2 linked regions of the Solwaraspora sp. WMMD1047 genome follow. The protein of the gene in region 1 interacts with the protein of each later gene in a pairwise test. Links are inferred from orthologs where the notes say so. Each region holds a gene or a part of one and is shown in the gene's direction. Other genes may lie near its edges.

Region 1 (17,180 bases):
GCCGGCGAACGGAAAGCCGGGCGTTGAGGTGATGGAAGGAAATCCCGCGCAGTGGGTCACGACAGCGGGATGAGTGCTCTGGTGTGGCCTGAACAGGTTTTGCTTCGTAGCCTGTCAGGGCGGGACCGATAACGCTGGGAGGGCGAGCCGTGGACGGCACCGAGACCGGCTGGGGCCGGCCGGCGGAATCAGCACCCCGCTGGCGGGCTCTGCTCGACCGGGCCCGGCTGGCTGGCCGCACCGGCGACTCCCCGGACCAGGGTGAGCGTGGCGACGAGGCCGGTCAGGCCGACCGGCCCGGCCGGCTCGCCGGCAACGGCGCCCAGGGCCGGGCCAGCATCGGCGCTCCGGGCGAGCCCGAACCGGGCTACCGGCCCGGCCCGCCGGCCGACCCGCACTACGGTGCCGGGCCGGGCTACCATCCCGGTGCCGGCCCCGGGCGCCCCGGGTCCGGCTATTCCGGGTCCACCCCGGTGCCCCGGCCGATCCGACCCCGTCGGGCCGGTTATCCGGCCGCCCCCGGACAGGCGTCGCCGGCCGAGGGCGGTTACCCGGCCGAGGCCGGTTACCCCGCCGGTGCCGGCTACCCGGCGGGTCCGCCACCGCGGCCCGGTGCCGACCCCGGCCCGCCGCCCGGCGAGTCGCGCTACGCGCTGCTGGAGAACGGTTACCAGCCGGAGCCGCGGCAGTCCCGCTACGCGCTGCTCGACGGCTACCGCACCGCCCCGGTCGCGCCGCCCCCGGTGGTGGCGCCGCCGCCGGTCCCGCCACCCGCGCCCCCGCCACCCGGGCCGCCGGTCGCGCACCCCCCGGTCGCGCCGCCGCCGGTGCATCCCGGTCCGGAGCGGATGCCCGCCCCGCCGCTGCCGCCGGCCCGGCGCGGCCATCCTCCGGTGCCGCCGCAGCCCGCCCCCGAGCGGGCCCGGGTGACCCGCGAGGCCGGCTACCCGGCCCGGGTGGAGTGGCAGGAGAGCCGGACCGACAGCGAGGTCGAGCGGGCGGTGAGCGTGCTGCGCCGCGACCTCGGCACCCCGCGGGTGCTGGCCTTCGCCAACCCCAAGGGGGGCGTACACAAGACCACCGCGACCGTCCTCGGCGCTGCCACCATCGGCAGCGTGCGCGGCCGGGGCGTGCTGGCCTGGGACGACAACGAGCTGCGCGGCACCCTCGGGCTGCGGGCCGGCAGTGCCCGACACGCCCGGACGATCCGGCACCTGGTCGCCGACCTGCTGGACGTCGAGTCCCGGCACGGCGCCGACCTGACCGACCGGCTCGACGACTACCTGCGGCACGCCTCCGACGGCTCGTACGACGTGCTGGCCGGGGAGGAGAGCCCACGCTTCGCCCAACGGCTCGACCAGCACACCGTCCGCCGGGTGCTGGAGCTGCTGCGCCGCACCCACGACGTGATCTGCGTGGACACCGGCAACAACGTGGAGAGCGCGAACTGGCAGACCGTGCTGCAGGCCGCCGACCAGCTGGTCGTCACCACGGTGCCGCGCGAGGACGCCGCCTTCACCGCCGACTGGATGCTCGACCTGCTGCACGACGTCGGGATGGGCGAGCTGGCCGACAACGCGGTGACCCTGCTCTCCTGCCCGACTCCGGGCCGGTCGCCGCTCCTGGACGATCTGCAGCGGCACTTCGCCACCCGGACCCGGGCGGTGGCGGTGGTGCCGTACGACGCCGCGCTGGAGACCGGCTCCTCCATCGAGTACCACCAGCTCCAGGACGAGACCCGGCAGGCGTGGCTGCTGGCGGCATCGGTGATGGTCGAACCCTTCGCCCGCTGACCCCGCGGCCCGGTGCCTGGCCGGCCGATCACTTCAGGACTAGGCTGCCAGCGGCGCCGGGGGGTGGCGCAGAGGTGGAGGGGATCCGTGGCTGACTCGTTCGTGCACCTGCACGTACACACCGAGTACTCGATGCTCGACGGGGCGGCCCGACTCAAGGACCTGTTCGCCGAGGCCAACCGGCTCGGCATGCCCGCGCTGGCGATGACCGACCACGGCAACCTGTTCGGGGCGTACGACTTCTACAAGCAGGCCACCGCGGCCGGGATCCGGCCGATCATCGGCAGCGAGATGTATCTCACCCCGGGCACCGACCGGCGGGACCGGACCCGGGTGCGCTGGGCCGACGGCGGCGAGAACGACGTCTCCGGCGGTGGCGCGTACACCCACCTGACCATGCTCGCCGCGGACGGTGACGGGCTGCGCAACCTGTTCCGGATGCAGTCGCGGGCCAGCCTGGAGGGGTACTTCTACAAGCCGCGCGCGGACCGCGAACTGCTGCACGAGTACGGCAAGGGGATCATCGCCACCACCGGCTGCCCCTCCGGCGAGGTGCAGACCTGGCTGCGGATCGGCAACTTCGACAAGGCGTGCGAGTCGGCGGCCGAGTTCCGGGACATCTTCGGTGCGGACAACTACTACCTGGAGCTGATGGACCACGGTCTGGACATCGAGACCCGGGTCCGGCAGGACCTGATCCGGCTCGGCAAGCGGCTCAACCTCAAGCCGGTGGCCACCAACGACCTGCACTACACCTACGACCGGGATGCCGACGCGCACGAGGTGCTGCTCTGCGTGCAGTCCGGGTCGACGATGGCCGACCCGAAGCGGTTCAAGTTCGACGCCCGGGACTTCTACCTCAAGTCGCCGGCCGAGATGCGGGCGCTGTGGGACGCGGAGGTGCCGGGCGCCTGCGACAACACCCTGGAGATCGCCGAGAAGATCGGCGACTACTCGGCGCTGTTCGCCTCCCGCAACCTGATGCCGCAGTTCCCGGTGCCGGCCGGCGAGACCGAGGAGACCTTCCTGCGCAAGGAGGTGCTGCGCGGGCTGGAGCGGCGGTTCCCCGGCGGCGTGCCGGAGGGGCACCGCAAGCAGGCCGAGTACGAGCTCGACGTGATCCTGAAGATGGGCTTCCCCGGCTACTTCCTGGTCACCGCCGACCTGGTGGACTACGCCAAGCGGGAGGGCATCCGGGTCGGTCCGGGCCGTGGGTCGGCCGCCGGCGCCCTGATCGCGTACGCCCTGGGCATCACCGAGCTGGACCCGATCCCGCACGGCCTGCTCTTCGAACGGTTCCTCAACCCCGACCGCGTCTCGATGCCCGACATCGACATGGACTTCGACGAGCGTCGGCGCGGCGACATGATCCGGTACGCGACCGAGCGGTACGGCGAGGAGCGGGTCGCCCAGATCATCACCTACGGCACGATCAAGGCGAAGGCGGCGGTGAAGGACGCCGCCCGGGTGCTCGGCTACCCGTTCGCGATGGGCGACCGGATCACCAAGGCGATGCCGCCGCCGGTGATGGGCAAGGACATCCCGCTCGGCGGCATCTTCGACCCGAAGCACCCGCGCTACCCGGAGGCGGTGGAGTTCCGCCAGCTCTACGAGTCCGACGCCGAGGTCAAGAAGATCGTCGACACGGCCAAGGGGCTGGAGGGGCTCAAGCGGCAGTGGGGGGTGCACGCCGCCGGGGTGATCCTGTCCCGGGACCCGCTGATGGACGTGCTGCCGATCCAGAAGCGCGAGCAGGACGGCGCCATCATCACCCAGTGGGACATGGGCGCCTGCGAGACCATCGGCCTGCTCAAGATGGACTTCCTGGGCCTGCGCAACCTCACCGTGATGGACGACTGCGTCGAGTCGATCAAGGAGAACCGGGGCCTGGACATGGTCCTGGAGGAGCTGCCGCTGGACGACAAACCCACCTACGAGCTGCTGGCCCGGGGCGACACGCTCGGGGTGTTCCAGCTCGACGGCGGGCCGATGCGGTCGCTGCTGCGCTCGATGGTGCCGGACAACTTCGAGGACATCTCGGCGGTGCTCGCCCTCTACCGGCCGGGTCCGATGGGCGCCAACGCCCACAACGAGTACGCCGACCGCAAGAACAACCGCAAGCCGGTGGTGCCGATCCACCCGGAGCTGGCCGAGCCGCTCGCCGAGATCCTGGGCGACACCTACGGGTTGATCGTCTACCAGGAGCAGGTGATGGCGATCGCCCAGCAGCTCGCCGGCTACACCCTCGGCGCCGCCGACCTGCTGCGCCGGGCGATGGGCAAGAAGAAGAAGGAGATCCTGGACAAGGAGTACGTGCCGTTCTCGCAGGGCATGCGGGACAACGGCTACTCCCCGGAGGCGATCAAGACGCTCTGGGACATCCTGGTCCCGTTCTCCGACTACGCCTTCAACAAGGCACACACCGCCGGGTACGGGCTGGTCTCGTACTGGACCGCGTACCTCAAGGCCAACTACCCGGCCGAGTACATGGCCGCCCTGCTCACCAGCGTCGGCGACGACAAGGACAAGGCCGCCGTCTACCTGGCCGAGTGCCGGCGGATGAGGATCAAGGTCCTGCCGCCGGACGTGAACGAGTCCAACGCCCGGTTCGCCGCGGTCGGCGAGAACATCCGGTTCGGCCTCGCCGCGGTCCGCAACGTCGGCGTCAACGTGGTGGAGTCCATCCGGCGCAACCGCCGGGAGAAGGGCGCCTACACCGACTTCTACGACTACCTGCGCAAGGTCGACGCCGTCGCCTGCAACAAGCGCACCGTCGAATCGCTGATCAAGGCGGGCGCCTTCGACTCGCTCGGGCACACCCGCAAGGGGCTGCTCGCCGTGCACGCCGACGCGATCGACTCCTTCCTCGACATCAAGCGCAACGAGGCGGTCGGCCAGTACGACCTGTTCGGCGACGCGTTCGGCGCCGGCGACGGCGCGCCCGGCGGCGCGATGGTGGTCACCCCGCAGATTCCCAGCACCGAGTGGGACAAGACCGACCTGCTCACCTTCGAACGGGAGATGCTCGGGCTCTACGTCTCCGACCACCCGCTGTTCGGGGTGGAGCACGTGCTCGCCGCGGCGGCCGACCGCTCCATCGCCTCGCTCGGCGAGGAGGGGGCTGTGCCCGACGGCCAGGTGGTGACCCTCGCGGGGATCCTCTCCGGGGTGCAGCGGCGGATCACCAAGCAGGGCCGGGCGTGGGCGTCGGCGAGCCTGGAGGACCTGGGCGGCGCGGTCGAGGTGCTGTTCTTCCCGAACACCTACGAACTCGTCGGCCAGTACATCGCCGAGGACGCCATCGTCGTGGTGAAGGGCCGGGTGGACCGGCGCGACGACCAGCCCCGGCTGATGGCGATGGACCTGTCGGTGCCGGAGATCACCGCGGCCGACGAGGTGAAGCCCGTCATCCTCGCGCTGCCGCCGGCCCGCTGCACCCCGCCGCTGGTGGAGCGGCTGCGGGAGGTGCTGACCAGCCATCCCGGGTCGGCCGAGGTGCACGTCCGGCTGGTCAACGGTTCCCGGGCGACGGTGCTGCGGCTGGGACCGCTGCGGGTGGCGCCCACCACGGCGCTGATGGCCGACCTCAAGGCGCTGCTCGGCCCCAGCGCGGTGGCCGGCTGAGAAGCGGCGGTCACCCGGCCGGACCGGCAGGTGGCCGGGAAACCGGCCGGATCGCGGCTCCGCCGCCCGGCCGCCGGTCCGCGGCCACCGATCGCGGCTCCGCCGCCCGATCCGCCGGTCCGCGGCCACCGATCCCGGGTCCGCCGGCCGGATCGCCGGTCCGGCCTGAGAGGATCACCAGGTGAGCCCGGCCACTTCCGAACCCCATCCGCCGTCCGGAGACGCCGGCGACGGCACGTCGCTGCCGGCTGACCCGACCGTGCCGGCCGCCCAGACCGGCCCCACGGCGGCCGGCCCGGTTTCGGCCGGCCCGGTCCCGGCCGGGCCGCCGGTCGGCGGTGGCCGACGGCCCGGGTTGGCGGCGCTTGTCGGAGTTGCGACGGCCGCCGGGATCACCCTGCTGGGACTGCCGATCGGGTTGCTCTGGGCGGCCCTCGCCCCGGCCGTGCCGGTCCGCAAAACCGCGGACGGGGCGGTCCTGACCCAGGCCCAGCCGGAGGAGTTCATCGCCGCCGACGGCTGGTTCACGCTTATCGGGCTCTGCTTCGGCGTGGCGACCGCGATCGCGGTCTGGCTGCTGCTGCGCCGCCGGCGCGGGCCCTTCGGCCTGATCGTCGCGGTGCTCGGCGCGCTCGGCGCGGCGGTGGTCGCCTGGCAGGTCGGGCGCCGGATCGGCCTCGCCGAGTACCAGCGGCTGCTCGCCGACGCCCAGGTCGGGGACATTCTCAACCGGCCGCCGGACCTGCGGGCCGGTGGCTTCGAGTGGGTGCTGGGGGTGATCCCGACGATCCAGGGCAACCTGCTGCTGCCGGCATTCGGCGTGGCGGTCATGTACACCCTGCTCGCGGGCTGGTCGGGGCACCCCTCGCTGCGACCTGAGCCCGACCACCTGCGATACGACGCCGGTCCCGGCGGACCGCCGGCGGGAACGGGAACGGCAACGGTGGAAACCGCCGGGGGGTTCGGTGCCGGTGGCGCAGGTGATGTCGCTGAGGCGAACGGAGCCGCCGTCGTCACCGATCCGGGCACCGCCAGCGACGTTCCTGCTGCCGACCAGACGGCCGGGGGCGGCGAGCCGCCGGTGGTCAGTTGGGGCTCGTCGGAACGGCCAGCTCCGGCAGCGGCACCGGCACCGCCCGAACCTGGCGCAACAGAGTCGCCTCGCGGGTGAGCAGACGCAGCTCGGCGCGGAGCCGACCGGCCGTGTCCAGGGTGGCCAGCAGCCGTTGACGGTCCGCCAGGCTCAGCGCCGCGGTCGCCGCCACCAGGTGCGACAACACCGTCGGATCGTCAGGCAGCTGCTCGGAGATCTCCTCCGGATCGTCCCGGATCAGCCCCAGGTACTGCCGGAAGACCGCGAGCACCCGGGGCGCGAGCAGGTCGGCCACGTCCTCCCGACCGGCCGGCTCGGGCAGCCAGTCCACCGCCGCGGTCAGATACGGTTCGGACCCCTCCGCCACGTCGACGATCCGGAACCGCCGCCGCCCCACCGTCACCACGTCGAACCGGCCGTCCGGTAACTCGGTCACCTGGCGCAACTCGGCCGTGCAACCCACCTCGTGCAGCACCGCCCCGCCCCGGCCCGGCCCGGTCCCGTACCCGCCCGAAGGCCCGCCGCCACCCGCCCCGGCACCGGGACCGGCGCCGCCGGTCGGGCCACCCGAGCCGGTCGGGCCACCGGCCTCGGCCGGGCCGCTGGGGCCGCTGGGGCCGCTGGGGCCGATGGTGCCGGTGGTGCCGATCGGGCCGACCGAGCTGGGCTGGCCGCCGGGGCCGGCCGCGGTGGTGGCGGCCGACCACCCGCTGCGGACCGCGACCACGCCGAACTCGCGGGGGGTGCCGTCGGGCAGCCCGATCAGATGGCGGATCAGCGCCCGGTAGCGCTCCTCGAAGATGTGCAGCGGCAGCACCAGGCCGGGAAACAGCACCGTCCCGAGCGGGAAGACCGGCAGCCGCGCACTCACCGGTCGAGCCTAACCTCCGACGCCAGCCCGGCCGGCGGCGGAGCCGCCGGCTACCGGTGAGCGATCACCTCGGCGCCCGCCCCCGGACCCTCCCGGCGCCGGCCCGCGTTCGCCCGTGGCCGGGCTCACCGTCCCGCCCGCTGGACGGCCTCGGCCCGACCATCAGCGGCCGCCTAGACTCGCAGGCGTGCTGAACCGGATCGACCTGCGCGGCGGCGCGCGTGACCCACACGGCCTGCTGCCCCGTGCCCAGCTGGACGTCTCGGTGGCGGTGGAGAAGATCCGCCCGATCGTCGAGGCGGTCCGCGCGCATGGGTACCCGGCGATCCGGGAGGCGACCGAACGCTTCGACGGGATCAGCCTGGACCGGGTCCGGGTGCCCGCCGAGGCGATCGCGGCGGCCGAATCCGCACTCGAACCCGAGGTCCGCGCGGCGCTCGTCGAGTGCGCGGAGCGGGCCCGCCGGGTGCACGCCGACCAGCGCCGGACCGACACCACGACCCAGGTGGTCCCGGGCGGCACGGTCACCGAGCGCTGGGTGCCGGTCGACCGGGTCGGTCTCTACGTCCCCGGCGGCCTGGCCATGTACCCGTCGACAGTCGTCATGAACGTGATCCCGGCCCAGGTCGCCGGCGTCCGGGCACTGGTGGTGGCCAGCCCGCCCCAGCGGGAGAACGGCGGGCTGCCCGACGCCCGGGTGCTGGCCGCCTGCGCGCTGCTCGGGGTCGAGGAGGTCTACGCCGTCGGCGGCGCCCAGGCGGTGGCGATGCTCGGCTACGGGTCCGCCACCGACGCCGCCGGGACCGACCGGTGCGAGCCGGTCGACATGATCACCGGACCCGGCAACGTCTGGGTGACCGCCGCCAAGCGGCTGCTGCGCGGGGTGGTCGGCATCGACGCCGAGGCCGGGCCGACCGAGATCGCCATCTTGGCCGACGACACCGCCGACCCGGTGCACGTGGCCGCCGACCTGATCAGCCAGGCCGAACACGACCCGCTCGCGGCGAGCGTGCTGGTCACCCCCTCGGTGGAGCTGATCGAGGCGGTCGAGCGGGAGCTGCCGCGGCAGGTGGCCGCCACCAAGCACGTCGAGCGGATCACCGCCGCGCTGACCGGCGACCAGAGCGGCGCGGTGCTCGTCGACGATCTGGCGCACGGTCTGCGGGTGGTCGACGCGTACGCGGCCGAGCACCTGGAGATCCAGACCCGGGACGCCCGGCAGTGGGCGATGCGGGTCCGCAACGCCGGCGCCATCTTCGTCGGCCCGTACGCGCCGGTGTCGCTCGGCGACTACTGCGCCGGCTCCAACCACGTGCTGCCGACCGGCGGCTGCGCCCGGCACTCCTCCGGACTGTCCGTGCAGTCGTTCCTGCGCGGCATCCACATCGTCGAGTACGACGAGGCGGCCCTGCGCGACGTGGCCGACCACGTCGTCACCCTGGCCAACGTGGAGGACCTGCCCGGCCACGGCCAGGCCGTGCAGGCCCGGTTCCGGTCGTCCGCCCAGGTGCCGTCGTGACCGGCGCCCAGGATCCGCCGATCCCTACCGGCTCCCAGGATCTGCCGATCCCTACCGGCCTGGACGACCTGCCGATCCGGGACGATCTGCGCGGGCTGCGGCCGTACGGGGCGCCGCAACTCGACGTCGCGGTGCGGCTGAACACCAACGAGAACTCGTACCCGGTGCCGGAGCCGGTGGTGGACGCGATCGGCAAGGCGGTCGCCGCCGAGCTGCGCGACCTGAACCGCTACCCGGACCGGGACGCGGTGGCGCTGCGCGCCGACCTGGCCGACTACCTCGGGCACGGGCTGACCACCGCGAACCTCTGGGCGGCGAACGGGTCCAACGAGGTCCAGCAGCAACTGCTGCAGGCGTTCGGCGGGCCGGGCCGGGTGGCGCTCGGGTTCACCCCGGCGTACTCGATGCATCCGCTGCTGGCGCTGGGCACCGGAACCGGCTGGGTGGCCGGCCGGCGGGACGCCGAGTTCGGCCTGACCGCCGACGACGCCGTGGCCCAGGTCCGCGAACACCGGCCGGACCTGGTCTTCCTCTGCTCGCCGAACAACCCGACCGGGACCGCCCTGGACCCGGCCGTGGTCGACGCCGTGCTGGCCGCCGCGCCCGGCATGGTGATCGTCGACGAGGCGTACGCGGAATTCGCCCGGCCCGGCACCCCGACCGCGCTCGCGCTGCTGCCCGGGCATCCCCGGCTGGTGGTGACCCGGACGATGAGCAAGGCGTTCGGCTTCGCCGGGGGACGACTCGGCTACCTGGCCGCCCACCCCGCGGTGGTGGACGCCGTCCAGCTCGTCCGGCTGCCATACCACCTCTCCGCGCTCACCCAGGCCGCCGCCCGGGCGGCGCTGGCCCACCGCGACGTGCTGCTCGGCACGGTCGCGGCGATCAAGCAGCAGCGGGACCGGATCGTCGCCGAGCTGACCGGCCGCGGGATCACGGTGGCGGCCAGCGACGCCAACTTCGTACTCTTCTCCGTCGCCGGGTTCGCGCCCGGCGGCGACCAGCGGGCGGTGTGGCAGGCGTTGCTGGCGCACGGGGTGCTGGTCCGCGACGTCGGGCTGCCCGGCTGGCTGCGGGTCACCGCCGGCACCCCGGCGGAGACCGACGCGTTCCTCACCGCGCTGGAGGCCGTGCGGCACGTCACCGCGCCCAGCAGAAAGGTCGGACAGTGAGCAGAACCGCCCGGATCGAGCGGATCACCAACGAGACGAAGGTCGTCGTCGAGCTGGACCTGGACGGCACCGGCAAGGCCGAGATCGGCACCGGCGTCGGGTTCTTCGACCACATGCTCAACCAGATCGCCCGGCACGGCGGCTACGACCTGACCGTGCGCACCATCGGCGACCTGGAGATCGACGCCCACCACACCATCGAGGACACCGCGCTGGCGCTGGGCGCGGCCTTCGACTCCGCGCTCGGCGACAAGGCCGGCATCCGCCGGTACGGCTCGGCGACGGTACCGATGGACGAGGTGCTGGTCCGGGCCGCCATCGACCTGTCCGGCCGGCCGTACGTGGTGCACGACGAACCGGCGACGCTGGCGCCGTACATCTTCGGCAACGCCGGCCCGGTCTACCCGACCAGCCTCACCCGGCACGTCTGGGAGTCGTTCGGGCAGGCGGCCCGGTTGACCATGCACGTGACCGTGCTGCGCGAGGGCCGGCCCGGCGCCCAACCGGACGCCCACCACGTGGTGGAGGCCCAGTTCAAGGCCGTGTCCCGGGCGCTGCGCGAGGCCACCTCGATCGACCCGCGCAACAGCGGCGCCGTGCCCAGCACCAAGGGCGTGCTGTAGATGGGCACCGTGCTGCCGATCGCGCTGTTCGCGCTGGCCGGCGTGTTGGTCGGCGGCGCCTGGTCGCTGGCCCGGCAGGGGGCACCCCGGGCGATGCTCGGCGTGGTCGGGGCGCTGGCCCTGCTCAGCGCCGCCGGCGGCGTCTTCTGGCTGCTCCCCGGGGACAACTGATGGCCGCCGCAGCCGGCCGCCGGCCGACGGTGGTGGTGCTCGACTACGGCTCGGGCAACCTCCGCTCGGCCGAGCGGGCGCTGGAACGGGCCGGCGCCGAGGTCACCGTCACCGCCGACCTGGCCGCCGCCGCGACCGCCGACGGTCTGGTGGTGCCGGGCGTCGGGGCGTACGCGGCCTGCATGGCCGGCATCGACGAGCTGCGCGCCGGGCCGGTCATCGCCGACCGGGTGGCCGCCGGCCGGCCGGTGCTGGGCATCTGCGTCGGCATGCAGATCCTCTTCGAGTACGGCGAGGAGCACGGCGTGGTCAGCAAGGGGCTCGGCCTGCTGCCGGGCGGGGTGACCCGGCTGGCGGCCCGCCGCATCCCGCACATGGGCTGGAACACGGTACGGCCACCGGCCGGCTCCGGCCTCTTCGCGGGCCTGCCGGCGGACAGCCGGTTCTACTTCGTCCACTCGTACGCCGCCGGTGACGCCGCCGGACTGGCCGACGCGGGTGCCCTGGTCACCACCTGCACCCACGAGACGCCGTTCGTCGCCGCGGTCGAGCGGGGACCGCTGTCGGCCGCGCAGTTCCACCCGGAGAAGTCCGGCGACACCGGCGCCGGGCTGCTGCGCAACTGGCTCGGCACGCTGTGAGCAAGGAGCGGGCCCGGCGCCGGGCCGCCCGGCAGGCCCAGGCCGAGGCCGAGCGGGCCCGCCGGGCCAGGGCGGTGGCTCGGCGGCAGCGGCGCCGCACGCTGCTGCGCCGGCTCACCCCCCGGCTGCCGGACCGCCGCCGTACCGGCCGGCTCTTCGTGCGGCGCAGCCGGGCCGAGCGGGCCGGTGTCGTCGTGCTGTCGCTGCTCGCGGTGGCGGCGATCTGGGCGCTCGTGGACAACCTCGCGCTGCGCCTGGTGCTGATCGTGTTGCTGATCCTCGCCCTGCCGGCGGCCGTGGTGATCGCCCTCGGCCGGCGGATCTGACCGTCCACATGCAAGGAGACCCGTTGTGAGCCTGACCCTGCTTCCGGCCGTCGACGTCGCCGACGGTCAGGCGGTGCGCCTCGTGCAGGGGGCGGCCGGCAGTGAAACCACCTACGGCGACCCGCTGGAGGCCGCGCTGGCCTGGCAGTCCGACGGGGCGACCTGGATCCACCTGGTCGACCTCGACGCGGCCTTCGGGCGGGGCTCCAACGCCCACCTGCTCGCCGACGTGGTACGCCGGCTCGACGTCGCCGTGGAGCTGTCCGGCGGCATCCGCGACGACGAGTCGCTGCGGGCCGCGTTGGGCACCGGGGCGGCCCGGGTCAACATCGGCACCGCCGCGCTGGAGGACCCGGTCTGGTGCGACCGGGTGCTCGGCGAGTACGGCGACCGGGTGGCGATCGGCCTGGACGTACGCGGCCGTACCCTCTCCGCCCGGGGCTGGACCCGCGACGGCGGCGACCTGTACGAGGTGCTGGAGCGGCTGGAGAAGGCGGGCGCGGCGCGGTACGTGGTCACCGACATCACCAAGGACGGCACCATGCGCGGCCCCAACCTGGACCTGCTCCGGGAGGTCTGCGCCCGCACCGACGCGCCGGTCATCGCCTCCGGCGGCGTCTCCACCCTGGACGACCTGCGGGCGCTGACCGCGCTGGAGTCGATCGGCGTGGAGGGTGTGATCGCCGGCAAGGCGCTCTACGCCGGCGCCTTCACGGTGGCCGAGGCGCTGGCGGTGCTGGCCAACCCGTAGCCCGGGGCGTGCTCAGGCCAGGTCGCGGCGGCGGAAGATGACGAGCGCGGCGAGCAGCGCCAGCACCACGTAGCCGGCCAGCACCCCGGCGGCGACCGGGCCGCTGGTGACCGCGGCCACCCCGAAACCGTCGCCGCTGGCGCCCAGCGCCGCCGCCACCGACCCGGAGCTGGTGCTGAGCTGGACCGTCCGGACCGCGCCGAGCAGCGGCACCAGCCCGCCGAGGCCGGTCACCGCGTTCTCCACCAGCAGGGTCCAGAGCAGCCCGGCGCCGACGGCGGCGGTCAGGCTGCGGGTGGCCAGGGCGAGGACGAAGCCGACCATGCCCCAGGCGGTGCAGATCAGCCAGATCGAGCCCAGCGCGAGCAGGAACCGGTCCGGGCCGGGCCAGCGGATCGCCGCCCCCTCCACCAGCGCGACGGCGACGCTGCTCGCGGCGCTGACCGCGAGCGTGAGCACCGAGAGCGCCAGCAGCAGGAGCGCCAGCGCGAGGAACCGGCCGAGCAGAAAGGACGTCCGGTCGGCGAACCGGGCCAGCACCGTGCGCAGGGTGCCCCAGCGCTGGTCGCCGCCGGCGATCAGGGCGCCGAGGACCAGCATCACCGGGCCGCCCCAGATCGGCAGCGCCCCGACGATCGTGTGGTCCGCGCTGGCCGGCAGCAGATCGGCCAGGATCGGCCCCGAATCCGAGCCGGAGCCCTCCGGCTGCGCCGCCACCGCCCGGTAGACCAGGTAGGTGATCAGGTAGACGAAACAGATGATCTGGACCGTCCAGCCGGCGGCGACGATCCACACCGCCGGGCGGCGGCGCAAGGCGAAGAGCTCCGCCCGCAGGCTGCGTACCGTCATCGCCGAACCTCCTGCGGCTCACCCGGCGCCCACAGTTGTCGCGGGGGATCGGGGGATTCGGTGGTGAGATCGAGGAAGACCTCCTCCAGGGTGTGGCGCGCCCAGCTCAACTCACTCACCCGCACCCCGGCCAGCACCAGCGCCTCGTTGATCTCCGCCGCCAGCTCCGGCCCGGCGACGCGGTCCGACTGATCGGCGGCGTCGGCCGCGAGCGGCGCGGCGGTGCCGCCGCCGAGTTCGACCAGCTCGCCGTCGACCCGCAGGACCCGTACCCCGGGTAGTTCCCGCAACCTGGCCAGCGCCGCCTCGACCGGCCGCACCCGGACCGACACGGTGCCCGGCCCGCCCAGCCGGGCCTGGACCTCGGCCAGGTCGCCCTCGACGACCAGCCGGCCGGCGTGGATGATCCCGATCCGGTCGCAGACCTGCGCCACCTCGCCGAGCAGATGGCTGGAGAGCAGCACCGTCCGGCCGCGCCCGGCCAACGACCGGAACAGGTCCCGCATCGCCGCCATCCCGGCCGGGTCCAGCCCGTTCGTCGGCTCGTCGAGAATCAGCAGTTCCGGGTCGTCGAGCAGGGCCGCCGCCACCCCGAGCCGCTGCTTCATGCCGAGCGAGTAGGTGCGGTAGCGGTGCGCGGCCCGGCCGGCCAGGTCGACCTGGTCCAGCGCGGCCCGGGCCGCCGGGTCGCCCACCCCCAGATAGCGAGCGAGCAGCCGGAGATTGTCCAGCCCGGACAGGTGCGGCTGGAAGGCCGGCGCCTCGATCAGACTGCCCACCCGGGCCAACGCGGCCGGGTCGCCGAGCGGGCGGCCGAGCACCCGCCCGGTCCCGGCGGTCGGCCGGACCAGGCCGACGAGCATCCGCATCGTGGTGGTCTTGCCGGCGCCGTTGCGGCCCAGGAAGCCGTAGACCTCCCCGGGACGCACGGTCAACCGCAGGTCGTCGACCGCCCGGATGTCCGGCGGGTACGACCGGCTCAGTCCGTCGGTCTCGATCACCGGCCCGGAGCCCGACGTCACCGGTGCCCCCGGTGCCCGGCCCGGCGCCCGCGGCACGTCACCGGGCCGGCTCCGCGGCGGCCCGCCTGGCCCGGCGGCGGAACAGCTGGCGGACCAGCAGGACCACCGCCACCGCCTCGGCGGCGAGGATCGCCACCGCGGCCGGCCCGTTGAGCCAGCGGCTGAGGTTGAGATACCACAGCGACACCATCGCGGCCAGCAGCGTCGCGCCGACCGCCGCCACCGCGAACCCGTACAGCGCGTGGGTGACCCGGTCGGCGGGCCGGAACGCCCCGACCCCGCGCCGGGTCAGCACCGCCCCCCAGAACCGCCAGGTGTCCCGCCGCAGGTCGAGCATCCCGGTGGCGTGGTTGAGCATGAAGTAGCCGTCCAGGCGCAGCACCGGCAGCAGGTTCAGCAGCACCGTCAGGGTGCCGTAGAACAGCAGCGAGCCGGCCAACGCGTGGGCGTGCCCGCCGGCCGGGATCAGCAGCCAGCCGAGCGCGAACGGCACCAGCGCCACCAGGTTCACGAACACCCCGGCGAAGGCGGTGTAGACCCGGTGCCGGCGGCGCGCGAACAGCACCACGTCGTCGGTCTTGCAGTACGGCGTGAGCAGCGGGAAACGCCACAGCACCCCGAGTTCGGTGGCGGCCCCGCCGAACCGGCGGCAGGTCAGCCCGTGGGCCACCTCGTGCGCCGCGATCACCAGCCAGGTGGTGACGAAGGAGACCACCGCGAGCGGATGGCCGATGTTCATCCGGGAGGCGGCGTAGAGCTGGCCGGCGTCGCCGACCGCCACCACCAGCGCGGCGGCGGCGGCGAGCAGGGCCGGCACCACGAACCAGGGCGAGTAGAGCACCCCCGCCCGGGGGGCCAGCCAGGCCAGGAACCGGTCCGGGTTCACCAGCGGGAACCGGGCGTACCACAGCTTGCGGCGCCCGGCGCGGCGCTGCCGGTCCGCCCGCAGCCGCAGCGCCGCCAACCCGGCATCGTCGCCCGCCGACCCGGCGCCGGCACCCGGCCGTGCGGTGTCGGCGCCCCCCGGGTGGCGGCCGGCGGTCCCGTCGCCGGCCGCCACCCCGGAGCCGTCGGCCGGCGGGAGGTCGGCGTGCTCGTCGACAAGCAGGCGTCGGCGGTCGAGCATCTCCAGCAGCGCGGACCAGTGCGCGGCGCTGAGCCGGCGGCCGAACCGGTCGGCGTACGCGGCCTCCACCTGCGCCCGGCTCTGCCGGCCGTCCAACCTGGAGAGCAGGAAGAACTCCCGCGCCCCGAGCTGGTAGAACCAGCCGGTCCGGGGGTCCTTCACGAAGTGCACCGTGCTGTCCCCCCGGCGCAGCCCGGCGCCGAGCACCACGTCGGAGCGGACCCGCGGCGGCAGCTCGTGCGGCTCCGGGACCTGCACGGCGGCGGTCACGCCGGCACCGGTTCGGCGTCGGTGAGCGCCCGGACCATCAGGTACGACAGGTAGATCTCGTCGAGGATGCTGGTGCCGATCCGGTTGTTCGTCATGTGCACGTAGGAGCTGAGCAGCACGGTGAACGCGATGTCTGGATCGGTCACGGTGGTCGGGGCATCCTCGCTGCGGCGGTGGAACACCAGCGCGCCGGACGCGGCCAACCCGACCACCTCCTCCCGCAGCGCCAGCGCGTGCCGCACCCAGCCGCGTTCCAGCGCCGTCAGCCGGGCCCGGTCCGGGTCGCGTACGGCGTCGCGTAGCCGGGCCAGGTGCCCGCGCAGCCCGGTGGCGACCCGCTCGAAGCCCTCGTCGAACCGGCTGTGGTAGACGTCGCTGCTCTCCTGGTGCAGGTTCTCCCAGAACCGCCGGTAGTCGGTGAAGAACCGCGCCACCCGTTCGTCGGTGCCGAGGAAGGCGTAGCAGAGCGCCGCCGCGAGCTGCGCGGAGCTGCCCAGCCGCACGGAGCTGACGTGCGCGTTCGTGGTTTCCAGCAGCCGCAGCACCAGGTTGCTGGAGACCTCGAAGTGCCGCTCGGCCAGCTCGACGCCGGCCGGCCCGCCGTACCTGTCGTACTCCGGCTCGTAGGCCTCCCCGCGGACGCTGTTGTTGGGCTGGAACGGCATCCCGCCGCTGGCCCCGTACGTCTCGTCCCAGCGCTGCTCGCCGTACTCGGCGATGTAGAGCTGGCGGTAGACGTCGCCGGCGCCGGCGGTCGAGGCGTCGTAGAGCGCGGGCCGGTTCTTCAGGAAGGCGCCGATCGCCTCCTGCGCGGCCAGCCGCACCTCCTCCGCCGCCGACTCGTCGGCCGGCAGCAGCCGCAGCCGCACGTGCGGCCCCTCCAACCAGTAGCGGATGAAGAACCAGCGGCGCAGCAGACCACGGTCGCGCAGGTCGGCCACGAGCGGTCCGACGCACCGCAGCAGCATCGGGTCGCTGTTGCTGGCGTAGTAGATGTGCAGGCTGATCCAACCGGTCACCGGGGCACCTCCTCCTGGGCGGCGTTGAACGCGAGGACGAGTTCGCTGACGTGGGCCGCGCCGCCGTCGGTCAGCCACTGCTGTCCGTGGTCCGGCAGCATCTCGGTGAAGACCAGCCGCTTGTCGGCCTCCCGGGCCACCGCGGCCAGCAGGGTCAGCGAGAAATAGCTGTCGAAGTCGACGTAGAGCGGCTTGTGCGAACCGAACGCCCGGGCCCCGGCCCGGCCGGCCCCGTCGGGGGTGACGAAGACCCGCCGGGGCAGCCCGTGTTCGCGCCGCCAGCGGGCCCACGCCAGCAGCCAGTCGCTGC
Region 2 (8,654 bases), 4.2 Mb from region 1 along the record:
CCGGGGCGCGCGAGCGCCGCCGTGCTCTGGCTCGACTACGACGCTCCGGACTTTGTCGACGAGGCGGCCAGCGACTCCCGTGCCCGCGACGCCGGGCCGGCCCTGCACCGGTTCCAGGAAGGGCTGCGGGCCAGCAACGACGGGCCGCCGGCCGGGCAGACGGTGGTCGGCTACAGCTACGGCGCGCTGGTGGTCGGGACCGCCGCCCGCGACCACGGTCTCGCTGCCGACCAGGTGGTGCTGCTCGGCGCCCCCGGGGTCGGCGTGGACCGGGCCGACGGGTTGGGCCTGCCGGCCGGGCAGGTCTGGGCCGGTACCGCCCGCGACGACCCGATCCAGTACGCCGCGCTGGCCCCGGGTGAGCTGCTGGAGCGGCTCGCCGTCGGGGTGTTCGCCCCGCTGGCCGGCCCGCTGGCCTTCGGCCAGCCGGCCGAGGACCTCTGGTTCGGCCGCAACCCGGCCGATGCGGCGTTCGGTGCCGGGCGGATTCCGACCGGACCGGGTGGCCACGCCGGCTACTGGACACCCGGCGGCCCGGCCCTGGCCGGCGTGGCCGAGGTGGCTACTCGACCGTGACCGTGGTGGCTATTCGACCGTGACCGACTTGGCCAGGTTGCGCGGCTGGTCCACGTCATAGCCCCGGGCCGCCGAGATCTCGGCCGCCAGGACCTGCAGCGGGATGGTGGTCACCAGCGGCGCCAGCAGGGTCGGCGTACGGGGCACGGCGATCAGGTGGTCGGCGTACGGCAGCACCGCCCGGTCCCCCTCCTCGGCGATCACGATCGTCCGGGCGCCCCGGGCGCGTACCTCCTGGATGTTCGACACGATCTTGTCGTGCAGCATGCCGCGGCCGGCCGGCGACGGCACCACGCAGACCACCGGCGTGCCCTGCTCGATAAGCGCGATCGGGCCGTGCTTCAGCTCACCGGCGGCGAACCCCTCCGCGTGCATGTACGCGAGTTCCTTGAGCTTGAGGGCGCCCTCCAGGGCGACCGGGTAGCCGACGTGCCGGCCGATGAAGAGCACGGTCGGCGCGGACCGGAGATCCTGGGCCAGCTGCCGGACCGGCTCCATCGCGGTCAGCAGGGTACGCAGCTTGTCGGGCATCTCCTGCAGTTGGGCGACGACGGCGGCCACCTCGTCGGCGTACTTGATCCCGCGGACCTGAGCCAGATGCAGACCGATCAGGTAGCACGCCACCAACTGGGTCAGGAACGCCTTCGTGGAGGCGACCGCGACCTCGGGGCCGCCGTGGGTGTAGAGAACGGCGTCCGACTCGCGCGGGATGGTCGAGCCGTTGGTGTTGCAGATCGCCAGCACCCGGGCCTTCTGCTCCTTGGCGTGCCGCAGCGCCATCAGGGTGTCCATGGTCTCGCCGGACTGCGAGATGACCACGATCAGGGTGGACCGGTCCAGCACCGGATCCCGGTACCGGAACTCGCTGGCCAGCTCCACCTCGCACGGAATCCGGGTCCAGTGTTCGATGGCGTACTTGGCGACCAGGCCGGAGTGGTAGGCGGTGCCGCAGGCGACGATGAAGACCTTGTCGACGTCACGCAGATCCTGGTCGGTGAGGCGGACCTCGTCGAGCATGATCTCGCCGCTGTCGGTCAGCCGGCCGAGCAGGGTGTCGGCGATGGCCTGCGGCTGCTCGGCGATCTCCTTGAGCATGAACCAGTCGTAGCCGCCCTTCTCGGCGGCCGAGGCGTCCCAGTCGATGTGGAAGTCCTTGCCGGCCGCCGGCGCTCCGTCGAAGTCGGTGATCGACACCTCGTCGGCGGTGATCAGCACGACCTGGTCCTGCCCCAGCTCCACCGCCTCCCGGGTGTGCTCGATGAACGCGGAAACGTCGCTGGCCAGGAAGTTCTCCCCGGTGCCCCGGCCGACCACGAGCGGCGAGTTGCGGCGCGCCCCGACCACCACGCCGGGCAGCGCCGCGTCGACCGCGAGCAGGGTGAACGCGCCCTCCAACCGTCGGCAGACGGCCCGCATCGCGGCGGCCAGCAGCGGCGGACCGGCCGGCTGCCCGTCGGCACGCATCCGGTCCAACTCGGCGGCGAGCAGGTGCGCGACGCACTCGGTGTCGGTGTCGCTGCCGAACTCGATCCCGCCGTCCTCCAGTTCCGCGCGGAGCTTGGCGAAGTTCTCGATGATCCCGTTGTGGATCACGGCCACCCGGCCGTCGACGGACCGGTGCGGGTGGGCGTTGCGGTCGGTCGGACCGCCGTGGGTGGCCCACCGGGTGTGCCCGATGCCGGTGCTACCGGCCGCGATGCCGAGCGGACCGGCGCCCGGATCGGCCGTGCCGCCGCCGGCCCGCTCGGCCAACGTCTTCTCGAGGTTGGCCAGCTTGCCGGCCTTCTTCTCGGTGAGCAGCTCGTCGTCGCAGACGATGGCGACGCCGGCCGAGTCGTAGCCGCGGTACTCCAACCGCCGGAGCCCGTCGACGACGATGTCCAGTGCCGGGCGAGCGCCGGCGTAACCCACGATTCCACACATGGTCCGCAGCGTATCCCAGCTTTCGCTCATTACTCCTGCTTGAAAGTAGCTGATTCAATCACTCTCCCTGCGCGATATCGCCCTTCTCGGGACCGATCGGCCGCCCGCACACCGGTCCGGCGAACGACGCACCGGCGTCCGGGGCACCCGGCGGGGTACGAAACCGGCCGGCCCGGGCCGGGCGCGGTACCGTGACCCCGCACAGACCCGTACGCCGTCCCGGCACCCGGCCACCGCCGTCGCCCCTGGAGCACTCGATGAGCGACTCGTCACCCCCGCCACCGTCCGAGCCGCCCGCCTCCGGACCCGGCCCGTCGTACGAGCCGCCGCCGCCGGGCCCGTCGTACGAGCCGTCGGCACCCACCCCGTCGTACGAGCCGCCGACCGTTCCCTATGAGGCGGGTCCCGCCTACCAACCGGGATACCCGCCCCCGGGCGACGCCGGCTACCCGCCATCCGGCTACCCGCCACAACCCGGTTATCCGCCACCGCCCGGTTATCCACCACCGCCCGGTTATCCACCACCACCCGGCTACCCGCCGCCGCCCGGCTATCCGCCGTACCAGCCCGGCCAGCCGGCGCCCGGCGGGTCCAAGCCGTCCGGGTCGGGCGGCGCAAACCGGGCGGTGCTGTTCATCGTGCTCGGCGTGGTTCTGGTGCTGCTGCTCTGCGCCGGCGCCTGCGTGGCCGGTTACGCCTTCCTGCGCGACACCGCCGAGTCGGTCGAGCGGGCCGTCGCCGAGGCGACCAGCTCCCCGACCAGCCCGCCACGGGCCACCGAGCCGTCACCGTCGGGTCGCCAACCGCTGCTGCCGCCGGGCTCCGGCGGGCCGGTGACCGTGGTCTACGAGGTGACCGGCGACGGCCCAGCCTCGGTCACCTATGTGGACGATTCCGGGCTGCCCAAGCAGGCCCTCAACGTCGAGTTGCCGTGGCGGACCGAGGTGACCATGCAGAACCAGGCCCTGATCATGCTGATCGCGCTGCGCACCGAGGCCGGCGACGGTTCGATCGGCTGCCGGCTCACCGTCGACGGTCGCGAGGTCGCCAAGACGGACGCCAGCGGCGGGTTCGCCACGGTCGACTGCACCAGCATCGGCGGAAACTGAGCCCGGATGGACATCGAGGCCGATCCGCTGGTACGCCGGATGCGCCCGTTCGGCACCACCATCTTCGCCGAGATGTCGGCGTTGGCGGTCCGCACCGGCGCGGTCAACCTGGGGCAGGGCTTCCCGGACACCGACGGACCACCGGAGATGCTGGCGTCCGCCGCCGAGGCGCTGATGAGCGGGCAGAACCAGTATCCGCCCGGACCGGGGATCCCGGCGTTGCGGGCCGCGGTGGCCGCCCACCAGCGTCGGTTCTGGGGTCTGGACTACGACCCGGAGCGAGAGGTGCTGATCACGGCCGGGGCGACCGAGGCGATCGCCGCCGCGATCCTCGGGCTCGCCGAGCCGGGTGACGAGGTGGTCTGCTTCGAGCCCTACTACGACTCGTACGCGGCCTCGATCGCGCTGGCCGGTGCGGTCCGCCGGCCGGTCACGCTGCGGCCCTCGGCCGGCGGCAGGTACGTCTTCGACCCGGCCGAGCTGCGCGCCGCGTTCGGGCCGCGCACCCGGCTGGTGCTGCTCAACTCCCCACACAACCCGACCGGGAAGGTCTTCGACCGGGCGGAACTCACTATGATCGCCGAGCTCTGCCAGGAGTACGACGCCTACGCGGTCACCGACGAGGTCTACGAGCACCTGGTCTTCACCGACGCGTCGAGCGGGCATCTGCCGCTCGCCGGCCTGCCCGGGATGCGGGGCCGGACGCTGCGCATCTCGTCGGCCGGCAAGACCTTCTCCTGCACCGGCTGGAAGATCGGCTGGGCGAGCGGCCCGGCCGCCCTGGTCACCGCCACGATGCGGGTCAAACAGTTCCTCACCTACGTCAACGGCGCGCCGCTGCAACCGGCGGTGGCGGTGGCGCTGGGCCTGCCCGACGACTACTACACCGGTTTCCGGGACGGGCTGCAGGCCCGCCGGGACCAGCTCACGGCCGGGCTGGCCGACGCCGGGTTCGACGTGCTGCCGTCCGAGGGCACCTACTTCGTCACGGCAGACATCACCGGCCTCGGCGGCCGCGACGGAGTGGAGTTCTGCCGGACCCTGCCGCAGCGGTGCGGGGTGGTGGCGGTGCCGACCCAGGTCTTCTACGACGACGCGGGGGCCGGCCGCCGGCTGGTCCGGTTCGCGTTCTGCAAGCGACCCGAGGTGCTGGCCGATGCGGTCGCCCGGCTCCGCGCCGGCGGTACCCACCGCGGCTGACCGCAGACCGTGCCGGCTGGCCGGGGGCCAGCGTCGGCTAACCGCCAGCGGGGCTGGCGGCCCGGACCTCGGCGGCGATCCGTTCGGCGATGGTCTGCGCCATCTCCAGCGTCGCCGCCTCGACCATCACCCGGACCAGCGGCTCGGTGCCCGACGGGCGCAGCAGCACCCGCCCGGTCCCGGCCAGCTCCGCCTCGGCCCGTTCGGCCGCCGCCAGCACCGCCGGAGCGCCGGCTCCGACGGTGCGGTCGCCCACCGGCACGTTTATCAGCACCTGGGGCAGCTTCGTGACCACCGAGGCGAGGTCGGCCAGGGCGTGTCCGGTGGCGGCCATCCGGGACATCAGCTGCAGGCCGGTGAGAATCCCGTCCCCCGTGGTGGCGTACGCGGGCAGCACGATGTGCCCGCTCTGTTCGCCGCCGAGCGCCAGGCCGGCGGCGCGCAGCTCGGCCAGCACGTACCGGTCGCCGACCTTGGTCTCGATCAGCCGGATGCCCTCCCGGGACATCGCCAGCCGCAGCCCGAGGTTGCTCATCACGGTGGCCACCAGGGTGTTGCCGGTGAGCGTGCCGGCGTCCCGCATGGCCAGCGCGAGGATGGCCATGATCTGGTCGCCGTCGATCGGTTCGCCGTCCGCCGTCACCGCCAGGCACCGGTCGGCGTCCCCGTCGTGGGCGATGCCCAGGTGCGCGCCGTGTTCGACCACCGCGGCCCGGAGCGCGTCCAGGTGCTGCGACCCGCAGTCCTCGTTGATGTTGAGGCCGTCCGGCTCGGCGTGGATGGCGATCACCTCGGCGCCGGCCTCCTGGTAGGCCACCGGCGCCACCTCGGCGGCGGCGCCGTGGGCGCAGTCCACCACCACCTTCAGCCCGTCGAGCCGGTTGGGCACGGTGCCGACCAGGTGCTTGACGTAGTGGTCCGCGCCGTCGAGCAGGTCGTGCACGCGGCCGACGCCGGCGCCGGTCGGGCGGTGCCAGCCGGCCGGCTCGCCGGCCTCGACCGCCGCCTCGATCCGCAGCTCCACCTCGTCGGGCAGCTTCTGCCCACCGGCGGCGAAGAGCTTGATCCCGTTGTCGGGCATCGGGTTGTGCGAGGCCGAGAGCATCACCCCGAGGTCTGCCTTGGTCTCGCTGACCAGGTGCGCCACGGCCGGGGTGGGCAGCACGCCGACCCGGACCACGTTGGCGCCGGCGCTGGCCAGACCGGCCACCACGGCCGCCTCCAGCATCTCCCCGCTGGCGCGGGTGTCCCGGCCGACCACCGCCAGTGGCTGGTGGCTGCGGTCGGACTCGGCAAGCGTGCGGGCGGCCGCCACGGCCACCGCCAGCGCCAGCTCGGGTGTCAGGTCGGCGTTCGCGCGGCCGCGTACGCCATCGGTGCCGAACAACCGGCCCATGCGGAGAACCTCCGAAAGTACGCCGTTGATGAGAAACCAGCCGGGACACGACCAGTCAAGAACAAATCACCCCGGGATGCGCGGCGATTGGCGATAGAACGCGGAACGGCCGGGACCGCCACCGCACGAGGGGTGGGCGGACCCGGCCGTCCGTCAGCAAATCAGCGCTTCGAGTACTGCGGGGCCTTACGGGCCTTCTTGAGGCCGTACTTCTTGCTCTCCTTGACCCGGGCGTCCCGGGTCAGGAAGCCGGCCTTCTTCAGCGCCGGCCGGTCGTCCGGCTCGAACGTGATGAGCGCCCGGGCGATGCCGAGCCGCAGCGCGCCGGCCTGGCCGGTGATGCCGCCGCCGCGCAGGTTGGCGATGACGTCGAAGGTCTCGACCTTCTCGGCGGTCACCAGCGGTTCCTTGATCATCTGCTGGTGGACCTTGCTGGGGAAGTACGCCTCCAGCTCGCGGCCGTTGCAGGTTATCTTGCCGCTGCCGGGCACGATCCGGACCCGGACGATGGCCTCCTTGCGGCGGCCGACGGTCTGGATCGGGCGGTCGCCACGCGGGACGCGGGCCACCGGAGCGCTGGTGGTGGTGGTAGCGGCGGGCGCGGCGGTCTCGCTGGGGGCCGTCGGGCTCGGCGCGATGGTGTCGGTCATGCGGTTTCCTTCGCCCGCGCTACAGCGCGATATTCCTGGCTCACGATCACTGAGCGATCTGCTTGATCTCGAACGGCACCGGCTGCTGCGCGGCGTGCGGGTGCTCGGCACCGGGGTAGACCTTCAGCTTCGTGATCAGCTTACGGCCCAGCTTGTTGTGCGGGAGCATCCCCTTGATGGCCAGCTCGACGGCCTTCTCCGGGCGCTTGGTGAGCAACTCGTCGTAGCCCACCTGCTTGAGGCCGCCCGGGTATCCGGAGTGCCGGTAGGCGACCTTGGTGTGCCGCTTGTTGCCGGTCAGGGCCACCTTGCCGGCGTTGACGATCACGACGAAGTCGCCGGTGTCGACGTGCGGCGCGAAAGTGGGCTTGTGCTTACCACGCAGCAACGTGGCGGCGTGGGTGGCCAGACGGCCCAGCACGACATCGGCGGCGTCGATCACATGCCACTGACGCTCGATCTCACCCGGCTTCGGGCTGTACGTACGCACAGGTCTACCTTGTCTCGTCGGCGGTCTGGGGTCGCGCGCCAGCCTGACCTCGCGGACTTGAAGCCCCCGCGGACATGGTGCCGAGCGCACACGAACGACCAAGCGTACCTGATGGGGCACGCCTACTGATGTCGCACAACAGCAGGCAACGATACCCGCTCGCGCGACCGGCGGTCAAAACGGGGTCGGAAGCTCACACCCCGGCCAGCCGGTGCGCCGACGGCCGCAGGTACGCCGCCCAGGTGACCGCGAAGCAGAGCGCGTAGAAGGCGATGAAGCCGAGGTACGCCGCGTCGGCGCTCTGATAGGTAAGGAACGACTGCCGGAAGGCGACGTTCACCAGCACCCCGCCGAACGCGCCGACCGCCCCGGCGATGCCCAGCAGCGCCCCGGCGAGCCGGCGGGACCGCCGCTCGGCGGCCTCGGGCGTCATCCCGGCCGCCACCGCCCGCTCCGCCTTGGCCTTGAAGATCGCCGGGATCATCTTGTAGGTCGATCCGTTGCCGATCCCGGAGAAGACGAAGAGCGAGATGAAGCCGACCAGGTAGAGCGGCAGGGACTGCCGGCCGGAGGAGGCGTAGAGCACCACCCCGGCCCCGGCCGCCATCGCCACGAAGTTCCAGAAGGTCACCCGGGCCCCACCCAGCCGGTCGGCGAGCCGCCCGCCGACCGGCCGGATCAGCGAGCCCACCAGCGGCCCGAGGAAGGTCAGGTAGGCGGCGTCGATCGCGGTGGCGAACTGGTCGGCGAACTGGATCTGCAGCACCTGGCCGAAGGCGAACCCGAACCCGATGAACGACCCGAAGGTGCCGATGTACAGGAACGACATGATCCAGGTGTGCGGGTCCCGGGTGGCCTGGCGCATCGCGCCCTTCTCGTTCGCCGCGGTCGGGATGTTGTCCATGTACCGGGCCGCGAAGACCGCGGCCAGCACGATCAGCGGCAGGTAGACGGCGGGCACCAACCGGGGGTACGCCGCGCCCGCGGTGGCCAGCACCGCCAGCCCGACCAGCTGCACCGCCGGTACGCCGATGTTTCCGCCGCCGGCGTTGAGGCCGAGCGCCCAGCCCTTGAGCCGCTGCGGGTAGAACAGGTTGATGTTCGCCATCGACGAGGCGAAGTTCCCGCCGCCCACCCCGGCGAGGCAGGCGAGCACCATCAGGGTGCTGTACGAGACCCCCGGCTCGATCAGGATCGCCATCGGGATGGTCGGCAGCAGCAGGAGCAGGGCGCTGATGATCGTCCAGTTCCGGCCGCCGAACTTCGCCACCGCGAAGGTGTACGGCAACCGCAGCGCCGCGCCGAGCGCG

The links.
Region 2: the proteins of dnaE (region 1) and O7627_RS04120 interact in binary tests that used the Escherichia coli proteins (3 or more experiments, as listed by UniProt). The link is inferred for Solwaraspora sp. WMMD1047 from one-to-one orthologs.

What each region holds. Positions count from the first base shown.
Region 1 is NZ_JARUBL010000001.1:5,047,221-5,064,400, reverse strand. Bases 1,562-5,617 are described here. They hold dnaE (DNA polymerase III subunit alpha), read left to right. Parts: upstream 1,562-1,880; coding sequence 1,881-5,417; downstream 5,418-5,617. Other genes in these bases: O7627_RS22855 (DUF2567 domain-containing protein), read left to right, coding at 5,599-5,617; O7627_RS22865 (AAA family ATPase), read left to right, coding at 1,562-1,793. Outside these bases: more of O7627_RS22865, read left to right, coding at 150-1,561; more of O7627_RS22855, read left to right, coding at 5,618-6,588; O7627_RS22850 (LON peptidase substrate-binding domain-containing protein), read right to left, coding at 6,503-7,381; hisD (histidinol dehydrogenase), read left to right, coding at 7,569-8,900; O7627_RS22840 (histidinol-phosphate transaminase), read left to right, coding at 8,948-10,072; imidazoleglycerol-phosphate dehydratase HisB, read left to right, coding at 10,069-10,695; O7627_RS22830 (hypothetical protein), read left to right, coding at 10,696-10,866; imidazole glycerol phosphate synthase subunit HisH, read left to right, coding at 10,866-11,507; O7627_RS22820 (hypothetical protein), read left to right, coding at 11,504-11,833; bifunctional 1-(5-phosphoribosyl)-5-((5-phosphoribosylamino)methylideneamino)imidazole-4-carboxamide isomerase/phosphoribosylanthranilate isomerase PriA, read left to right, coding at 11,859-12,584; O7627_RS22810 (hypothetical protein), read right to left, coding at 12,597-13,433; O7627_RS22805 (ATP-binding cassette domain-containing protein), read right to left, coding at 13,430-14,455; O7627_RS22800 (hypothetical protein), read right to left, coding at 14,493-15,851; O7627_RS22795 (thiopeptide-type bacteriocin biosynthesis protein), read right to left, coding at 15,848-16,870; O7627_RS22790 (lantibiotic dehydratase), read right to left, coding at 16,867-17,180. UniProt on the Escherichia coli protein: DNA polymerase III is a complex, multichain enzyme responsible for most of the replicative synthesis in bacteria. This DNA polymerase also exhibits 3' to 5' exonuclease activity. The alpha chain is the DNA polymerase catalytic subunit.
Region 2 is NZ_JARUBL010000001.1:863,268-871,921, reverse strand. Bases 2,910-5,711 are described here. They hold O7627_RS04120 (pyridoxal phosphate-dependent aminotransferase), read left to right. Parts: upstream 2,910-3,614; coding sequence 3,615-4,808; downstream 4,809-5,711. Other genes in these bases: glmM (phosphoglucosamine mutase), read right to left, coding at 4,846-5,711; O7627_RS04125 (MmpS family transport accessory protein), read left to right, coding at 2,910-3,608. Outside these bases: O7627_RS04135 (alpha/beta hydrolase), read left to right, coding at 1-576; glmS (glutamine--fructose-6-phosphate transaminase (isomerizing)), read right to left, coding at 586-2,499; more of O7627_RS04125, read left to right, coding at 2,757-2,909; more of glmM, read right to left, coding at 5,712-6,204; rpsI (30S ribosomal protein S9), read right to left, coding at 6,366-6,854; rplM (50S ribosomal protein L13), read right to left, coding at 6,901-7,344; O7627_RS04100 (nitrate/nitrite transporter), read right to left, coding at 7,538-8,654. UniProt on the Escherichia coli protein: Shows aminotransferase activity with methionine and histidine as substrates, and to a lesser extent also with phenylalanine.